2 regions of the Dermatophilus sp. B7861-1 genome follow, and region 2 is predicted to be linked to the other one. Evidence: riboswitches for the same ligand, from Rfam matches in the RefSeq annotation. Region 2 holds a riboswitch; the other holds the start of a gene.
The links. A riboswitch is a leader RNA that binds a small molecule or an ion and turns the genes downstream of it on or off. The one in region 2 is predicted to bind cobalamin.
Positions count from the first base shown of each region.

Region 1: linked by a shared signal. The riboswitch ahead of AC2T9U_RS10775 (ABC transporter substrate-binding protein) and the one ahead of AC2T9U_RS06920 (ABC transporter substrate-binding protein) in region 2 are both predicted to bind cobalamin.

Region 1 covers NZ_CM180082.1:2,442,689-2,446,817, reverse strand. Annotated here, with positions in the region: gene AC2T9U_RS10785 (RidA family protein) at 1-449, shown strand, start outside; gene AC2T9U_RS10780 (MBL fold metallo-hydrolase) at 533-1,246, shown strand; cobalamin riboswitch at 1,300-1,474, shown strand; partial or broken gene AC2T9U_RS10775 (ABC transporter substrate-binding protein) at 1,760-2,515, shown strand; gene AC2T9U_RS10770 (FecCD family ABC transporter permease) at 2,512-3,543, shown strand; gene AC2T9U_RS10765 (ABC transporter ATP-binding protein) at 3,540-4,129, shown strand, end outside.
Region 2 covers NZ_CM180082.1:1,570,143-1,574,271, reverse strand. Annotated here, with positions in the region: gene AC2T9U_RS06935 (acyl-CoA thioesterase domain-containing protein) at 1-322, opposite strand, end outside; gene AC2T9U_RS06930 (hypothetical protein) at 446-625, shown strand; gene AC2T9U_RS06925 (DUF8185 domain-containing protein) at 622-1,260, shown strand; adenosylcobalamin (AdoCbl) riboswitch at 1,375-1,555, shown strand; gene AC2T9U_RS06920 (ABC transporter substrate-binding protein) at 1,645-2,622, shown strand; gene AC2T9U_RS06915 (FecCD family ABC transporter permease) at 2,622-3,686, shown strand; gene AC2T9U_RS06910 (ABC transporter ATP-binding protein) at 3,683-4,129, shown strand, end outside.

The DNA of each region.
Region 1 (4,129 bases), 870 kb from region 2:
GATTGCAAGAGATCGGCTTAGCCTTACCTGAAGTAGCACTTCCCGTAGGTTCATACGTTCCCGCCAAAGCCGACGGACGACGTATCCACACCTCCGGCCAACTTCCTCTCGTCAATGGGGCCCTTCCCATCACAGGAAAAGTAGGTGCCGAGGTATCCGTTGAACAAGCACAAGAGCTAGCGCGAACCTGCGTGCTCAACGCCATCGCCGCAGTCAAATCAGTAGTGGGCGACCTCGACCAGGTCCAGAGCGTTGTCAAAGTTGTTGGCTTCGTCGCCAGCGACCCAACATTCACCCAACAGCCCGCCGTCATCAACGGCGCCTCCGACCTGCTCGCACAGGCCTTCGGAGACATCGGCGTGCATGCACGCAGCGCTGTTGGAGTGGCAGTCCTACCCATGGATGCCCCCGTCGAAGTCGAAATCGTCGTAGCACTACGCGAGGAATGACCCTGCTCGAACAGTCACAAAGCCCCGGAAACGGAGCACCATCACCGTTTGTGACGGTGCTGCGTGCCCCGAACCCGGGGCCCATGACACTCGAAGGAACCAACACCTACATCCTTCGCGCCCCAGGTAAAAAACACAGCATCATCATCGACCCCGGCCCCGCCGACCCCACCCACATCGCCACCATTCTCACCACCGCTACCAGCGACGAAGCCGAAATCTCTCACCTACTGCTCACACACCATCACGCAGACCACGCAGCCGCGATCCCCCTGATCGAAAAAGCCACCGGCCTACAAGCCTTATCCATCGGCACCTCCACTCTCACCGACGGGCAAACACTGCACGCCGAGGGGCTCACCCTGCACGTCATCGCCACCCCTGGCCACACAGCAGACTCCACAACCTTCCGACTTCACGAAGCACCCCTGCTATTCACCGGTGACACCATCCTGGGCCGCGGCACCACATGGCTGGACTACCCCGACGGAACCCTCACCGACTACCTACGTACACTCCATCTACTCAGCGACCTCCTGCGAGACAAAGGCGAGCACACACTCCTGCCCGGGCACGGCCCCACGCACTCCTACACCGCCCCCATCCTGGACGCTTACATCCAGCACCGCACCGCCCGCCTGCGCCAAATCCGCGCTGCACGCGATAGCGGAGCTGGCACTGACATCGAAGCCATCACCAACATCGTCTACCGCGACCAACCCGAAAGCGTCCTAGCCGCAGCACGCATCTGCGTAGCAGCTCAGCTCGACCATCTCCGCCACCATGACACCCTGTGACCTATACCCTCTGTGAGCAGCAACAAATACGACTCCGCAGCCACCAAAACCACTGCTACGCTGAGAAAGCCAGTCGCCCACGGGGCCAGGGAATCCGGTGCAAAACCGGAACTGACGCGCAGCGGTAAGGGAGACGGGCGGGGCACACACGCCACTGGAACACTCTGGGAAGGCGCCCCGCACCGAGGGACCCCAAGTCCGAATACCTGCTGGTGATCGCCCCGTCACCTGCGGGCGCGGATCGAGAATCAGGCCTCGCGACCCAGGCCCACCGGTCCCAGGAGCCACACCGTGCGCCCACACCCCCACCACATCACCGTAGCCGCCTGCATCCTCCTGCTTACCGCCTGCGCTGGCGCCCCCACCACACCCACCAACACCAGCAGCAATACCGCACCCATCACCTTGACTAACTGCGGCGAAAAAATCACCGTCACCACCCCACCACGCAGACTCGTCACCCTCAACCAAGGCGCCACCGAAACAGCACTCGCCCTTGGCCTGGCCCCCCGCATGGCAGGCACTGCCTACCTCGACGACACCATCGCCCCCACCTACAAAACCGCCTACGCAACCGTCCCCGTCCTCGCCAAGGAATACCCCAGCAAAGAACAATTCCTCGCAGCCAAACCCGATTTCGCCTACTCCGCCTACGCCAGCGCCTTCACCGACAAAGCCGTCGGCACCCGAAACGAACTCACCTCCGAAGGCATCAACACCTACACCAGCCCCTTCGGATGTCCCAAAGGCACCCCCACCGCCGAGGCCACCTTCGAAAACGGCTGGAACGAAATCGCTGAAATCGCCAAAATATTTGCCGTCACCCCCACCGCCGACGCCCTCATCACCACCCAGAAAAAACACCTCGACGAAATTCGCACCAAAGCCACCGGCAAAAACCACACCATCTTCTGGTAAGACTCCGGCGACAAAACCCCCACCGTCGGCGCCGGAGCAGGCGGCCCACACCTAATCATGAACGCCGTCGGCGCCACCAACATCTTCGACAACCTTCCCGGAGGCTGGAGCGAAGGCTCATGGGAAAAAGTCGTCGCCGCCAACCCCGACGTCATCGTCCTGGCTGACGCCAGCTGGAACACCGCCGAAAAAAAGAAAAATTACCTCACCAACGACCCGGTCCTATCCCAACTCGACGCCGTAAAAAACAACCGATTCATCACAATCCCCTTCAGCGAAAGCACACCCGGAGTCCGCCTCGTCGACGGCGCCCGCTCCATCAGCAACCAACTCGCCCAACTCGACCAGTGACCCGCTTCATCTACACCGCAGCCACCCTCACCCTCCTCCTGGCTGCCAGCAGCATCATCGTCCTAGGAATCGGATCCGTCCCCATCCCACCCACCGACGTCATCGACGTGATTGCCCGCCGCGTCCACCTCATTCACGGCGACCACGTCACCATCTTCACCGACCGAATCATCTGGGAACTACGCCTACCCCGCATCATGGCCACCATCGCCGTCGGCGCCGCCCTAGCCCAATGCGGATGCATCCTCCAAGCACTCACCGGCAACGACCTGGCCGACCCCTACCTCCTGGGCATCTCCAGCGGAGCAGCCGTCGGCGCCGTCGCTGCAATCATCCTCGGCTGGACCATCCCCGGACTACCCCCAGCAGTAGCCACCACCGTCACCGCCTTCACCGGCGCAATCGCAGCTCTAGCCCTGGTTCTGGGTCTTGCCACCGGCCGCTCCGGCGCACTCCCACCCGGACGAACCATTCTCGCCGGAATAGCCATCAGCCAACTCGCTGGCGCATTCACCTCCTTCGTCGTCATGATCTTCGGCGGCTACTCCGGAGCCCGTGAAGTCATGACCTGGATGCTTGGCTCCTTCAGCGGAATCCGCGCACCACATGCTTGGCTCATCACCATCACCACCCTGCTCGCCACCACAGCGCTCATCACCTCCGCCCCCGCCCTCGACGCCTTCGCCTTCGGAGAAACCTCCGCTCGCTCCCTAGGAATCCGCGTCGAACACACCCGCTGGGCACTCTTCACCGGATGCGCCCTACTGACCGCAACCACCGTCGCCACCGTCGGCCCCATCGGCTTCGTCGGACTGACCATCCCACACATCATGCGCCTGATCATCGGACCAACCCACCGCCGCCTGCTCCCCGCATCCGCCCTCGCAGGCGCACTCCTGCTCCTGTGGTCTGACACCGCAGCCCGCGCGCTCAACCCCGGCCAAGAAATCCCCATCGGAGTCATCACCGCCGCTATCGGAGCCCCTGTCCTCGTCGCCCTCCTGAGAAACCACGCCCGCCACTCATGAACATCACCACACGCAACCTCAGCTGGAACACTCACGGACGCGACATCGTCGCCCATCTCGACTTCACCATCCCAGCCGCCACAACCACCGCCATTGTCGGCCCTAACGGATGCGGAAAAACCACCACCCTTCACCTCCTCGCTGGCATACGCCGCCCCACCACCGGAAGCATCCACTTCAACGACGACGACGTCACCCACATGCCACCACGCCACCGCGCCCGCCTCTGCGCACTCCTGGAACAACACCCCCACACTCCTCTAGACCTCACCGTCCGACACATCGTCGAACTCGGACGCACACCACATCGCGGACGATGGCACAACCCCCACGACACCGACGCCGTCACCACCGCCATGCACACCGCAGGCATCACCCACCTCGCCGACCGAACCTGGCCCACCCTCTCCGGCGGAGAACGTCAACGCGTACAGCTGGCCCGTGCTCTGGCCCAAGAACCTCGCATCCTCCTGCTCGACGAACCCACCAACCACCTCGACCTACGCCACCAAATCAGCCTCCTTCACACCGTCTGCGCATTGAACCTCACCGTCGTTGCTGTCCTGCATGACCTCGACCTCGCCGC
Region 2 (4,129 bases):
AGGAGCGGGATTCGCGGAGACGCTCAACAACGAACTCCAGGGGAATATTGGGGTCACCAGGATGGAGGTAGTTGACCTGGTGGGAGTGAATGTTCATCTCCTCCTCGCGGCTGCAGGCGACGCTGCGGCCAGCGGCGATGATGGACTGGGCGAGTACTTGTCCGCCGAAGATGCGACCATGAGGCGTGGGCTGGCTACGGCCGGTGAACCTGTCACGGATAGTTCCGTCTGTGCCGGTGGTGGGGTCGGCGTCGTGAAGGTCGAGGGTTTCTAGAAGATCGGCCAGCGGGTCGAATTCATTGAGAGTCTCGTCGTGGGTCACAACAGCTCATCTTGCCAAATGAGTGTGCTGGAGGGCAGGTGTAGCAGTTGTTGCGTGGCGGGGACAGCTTCGACAACGGTGAGTGTTCGCTGTTGCGCAGCGGGTTCGGCGAGGATGTTCGGTGTGGATCAGTGGAATGCGCCAGCAAATGTGGTCCGATCTGAGGTGCCGTTGCGGTTTTCGGGTATGGATGCGTTGGTGTATGTGAGTGAGTTGGGTGAAAGTTCTATGCGGATTGATGTCCAAGCCCGGGCGGTTTTGTGCGCCCATATGGCTGCTGGTGTTCGGGAGGGGGAGCGATGAGTTTTGTCACGCTTGCTGATGAGGATGCGTTGAGTGATGTGGCGACGTTTGTGTCGCGGGCGCGGGTGTTGGTGCCTGATGGGTATGTGCGGTTGCAGACGGTGGGGTCGGTGTTGATGTCGTCGGTGTTGGTGCGTAGTGGTTCTGGACTGTTGGGGGCTGGGACTGTGGTGGGTATGCGCGGGACGGCGTTGGGGCAGGGGGCTGGTGTGTTGGATGTGACGGTGGATTTGTCGGCGGTGGCGGATCGGTTGGCGCGGATGCGGGGTGCTGGGTGGCTTCGCTTGGATGTTCCGCCGGTGTTGCGTCAGGCGCCGTGGGCTGCGGTGTCTCCTCCACGTGGGGGTTGGTCGGTTATTGGTGAGTTCGCTGGGGAGGATGTGGCTTTCGTGGCGGAGTCGGGGTTGGCGCGGGTGCAGCGTGAGCGCGATGCTGGTGCGGATGCTGCGGCGCTGACTGCGTTGGATAAGCAGGTGTGGGATGAGTCGGTGGGTGAGGGAATGGGGCAGTTCCGGGCTGCTTTGGCGTTGGGAGTGCATGCGTTGGGTTTTGGTGGGCAGGGGCCGGTGCGGTTGTTGCGTCATGGGTCGTGGACTCGGTTGTCCACGGCTGCTGGTGATGTGATTGGTAGGTGAGGGTGTCGGTGGGTAGTGGCGGTGTCGTAGGTGCAGGTGCCGTTGTAAAGGGTGGCGGAGGCAACGGGGGAGAGCATCGACACAGCTGCTGAGCTGTCCTGGGGTGAGGTGCCAGGGATAACGTGGAGGTGATGGTGGGTCGAAGTCTGGTGAAAATCCGGCACTGGCCCGCAACGGTGAAGCCCCCCGGTTCTTGAGCCCGTAGTAGCGGGTAGGGCAGGGACAGGATGAGTCCGGTCGAACCCGCTGTCACTTTAAGATTCGACGCTCTCGAGGAAAGGAGCGGTTCGGAGCCGCCTCGCTTAGCCTTGCAGGGCGTTAGAACTTCACCTCCTCGAGCGCATCGCGCACCCTTTGCCCCGCTCACAGAGGAGGAAACCGTCAATGCGGTTGTCTAAAGTCAGCGCCACTGTTGCAGCAGCGCTGCTCGTTCTTACTGCCTGCAGTAATGCCTCTACTGGCAGTAAACCTACTGGTACTTCGCCTGCTAGCGCCGCTGCCGGGACAGGAATGTTCCCGGTTGTGGTGAACACCTCGATTGGCCCGGTCACGTTGAAGTCGCAGCCGCAACGGATTGTTTCGTTGTCGCCGAGCGCTACCGAATCGTTGTTCGCTATTGGTGCGGGTAAACAGGTGGTCGCTGCCGATAAATATTCCACATATCCTCAGGGGGCTCCAGCTACAGATTTGTCTGGGTTTGAGCCGAATATTGAAGCGATCGTCAAACATAAACCGGATCTTGTGGTTATCAGTAATGACGTTAATGGTTTGGCTGCATCGTTGAAGAAGCTGAATATTCCGGTGTTGCTTTCTCCTGCGCCGCCGACGCTTGATGCAGGGTATGGCGAGCTCGCTATTCTCGGGCAGGCCACTGGGCATGTGAACGAGACCACGGAGCTCGTGGGGACGATGCGTGCGCAGATCAATGCTGCGTTGACTAAGGCACCGAATAAACCGCTGTCTGTCTATCACGAGCTTGATGACAAGTATCACTCGGCGAGTTCGCATAGTTTCATTGGGTCTATTTACGCCAAGATGAGCGCCACGAATATCGCTGATAATGCAGATGGCTCTAAAAGCGGCTATCCGCAGCTGACTGAAGAGGCCATTATTAAGGCTGATCCGCAGGTCATTGTGATCACTGACCAGTCGGGCTATACGGCCCAGGATGTGGCTCGCCGTCCGGGGTGGGCCAATGTTGCGGCAGTAAAAAACGGCAATGTCGTCACAGTAAATTCCGATATCGCATCCCGGTGGGGGCCGCGTTTGCCGCAGCTGGTTGATCAGCTTGCTGGCGCGTTGACTAAAGCCGCTGCTGGGGCAGGGACTAGCGCTGCAGCCCAGCCCACCACAGCCGGATGATGAGTTCTTCTACCTCAAAGGAGGCGCTCTCTCGGGCGTTCAAGGCGCCCTTGATCCCGGTGATTGTTGGGGTTGGGCTTCTTGCTGTCGCGGTGGGGGTGAGCCTGACTTCAGGGGCTGCTGGCCTTGAGTTCGCTGAAGTTGTGGATGTGATGTTCGCGGGGATTCCTGGGGTTGGTTCCGGTAGCGAGTTGGCTGATCCTGTCGCGGATCTGTTGTGGCAGATCCGGTTTCCGCGCACTGTGCTTGCCTTGATGGTGGGGGCCTCGCTTTCTTTAGCGGGGGCTTCTTACCAAGGGGTTTTTCACAATCCTCTTGCTGATCCGTATCTTCTTGGCGCTTCTGCGGGTGCAGGTGTGGGTGCTGTGCTCGCGCTTGGGTTTGGTGTGCAGTTCACGGTGGGGCCTTTTGAGGCGGTTCCAATGGCTGCTTTTGTGGGGGCGTTACTTGCGGTGGCGGGGTCGGTGGTGGTGGCGCGGGGGTCGTTTTTTGATCCTTCGACGTTGCTGTTGGCGGGGGTGGCGGTTTCCTCGTTGTGTTCGGCTACTCAGGCGTATCTTTTGCAGCAGCTTGATCAGACTCGGTCTCGTGAAGTGTTGAGTTGGATTTTTGGTCGGCTTGCTGGTGATGGGTGGACGCCGGTGGTGACGTTCTTGCCGTATTTCGTGGTGTCGGTGGTTGTTTTGTTGCCGCAGGCGCGGTGGCTAGATGTGTTGCGTCTTGGTGATGAGCAGGCTCGTTCTTTGGGGGTGAATGCGGCTCGGGTGCGGTGTGTTGTTATCGCTGCTGCGACTTTTTTGACGGCTGCGGCGGTGGCGGTCAGTGGGCTTATCGGGTTTGTTGGCCTGGTTGTTCCGCATGTGGTGCGTCTTGTCGCGAGTCATTCGTATCGGGCGATTTTGCCGTTGTCGGGTTTGTTTGGTGCGGGGTTTCTTCTTTTGGTTGATGTGGGGGCCCGGACTGTGTCTGCTCCGGCTGAGTTGCCTATTGGGGTGATTACGGCGTTTGTGGGGGCACCGTTTTTCGCTTTTATTCTTTGGCGCCGTAAACGGGTGAGTGTATGAGTGGGTTTTCGTCGTCGCAGGTGGGGCTTGCGTTGCAGGTGGTGGATGTTGCGGTTGATGTGGGGCGGGCTGGTGGGCGTCACCGGGTTTTGCATGACGTTTCGGTGGATTTTTTTGTGGGGGAGTTTGTCGCTGTTATTGGGCCTAATGGGTCGGGTAAGTCCACGTTGTTGCGGGCGTTGGCGGGGTTGGTGCCGCATGAGGGAGTGGTGCGCACGGGGGTCGGTGGGTGTCCGGGGCCGTGCGATATCGCTTTGATGCCGCAGTCTGCGCAGTTACCGGAGGGGATGAGTGTTGCTGAGTATGTGTTGCTGGGCAGGACTCCGTATGTGCGCTTTTTTGAGCGTCATTCGTTTCGTGATCATGCCGTTGTTGCTGATGTGGTGGAGCGGTTGGGTCTTGGTGGTTTGGCGGGTAGGTCGGTGAGGGAGCTTTCTGGTGGT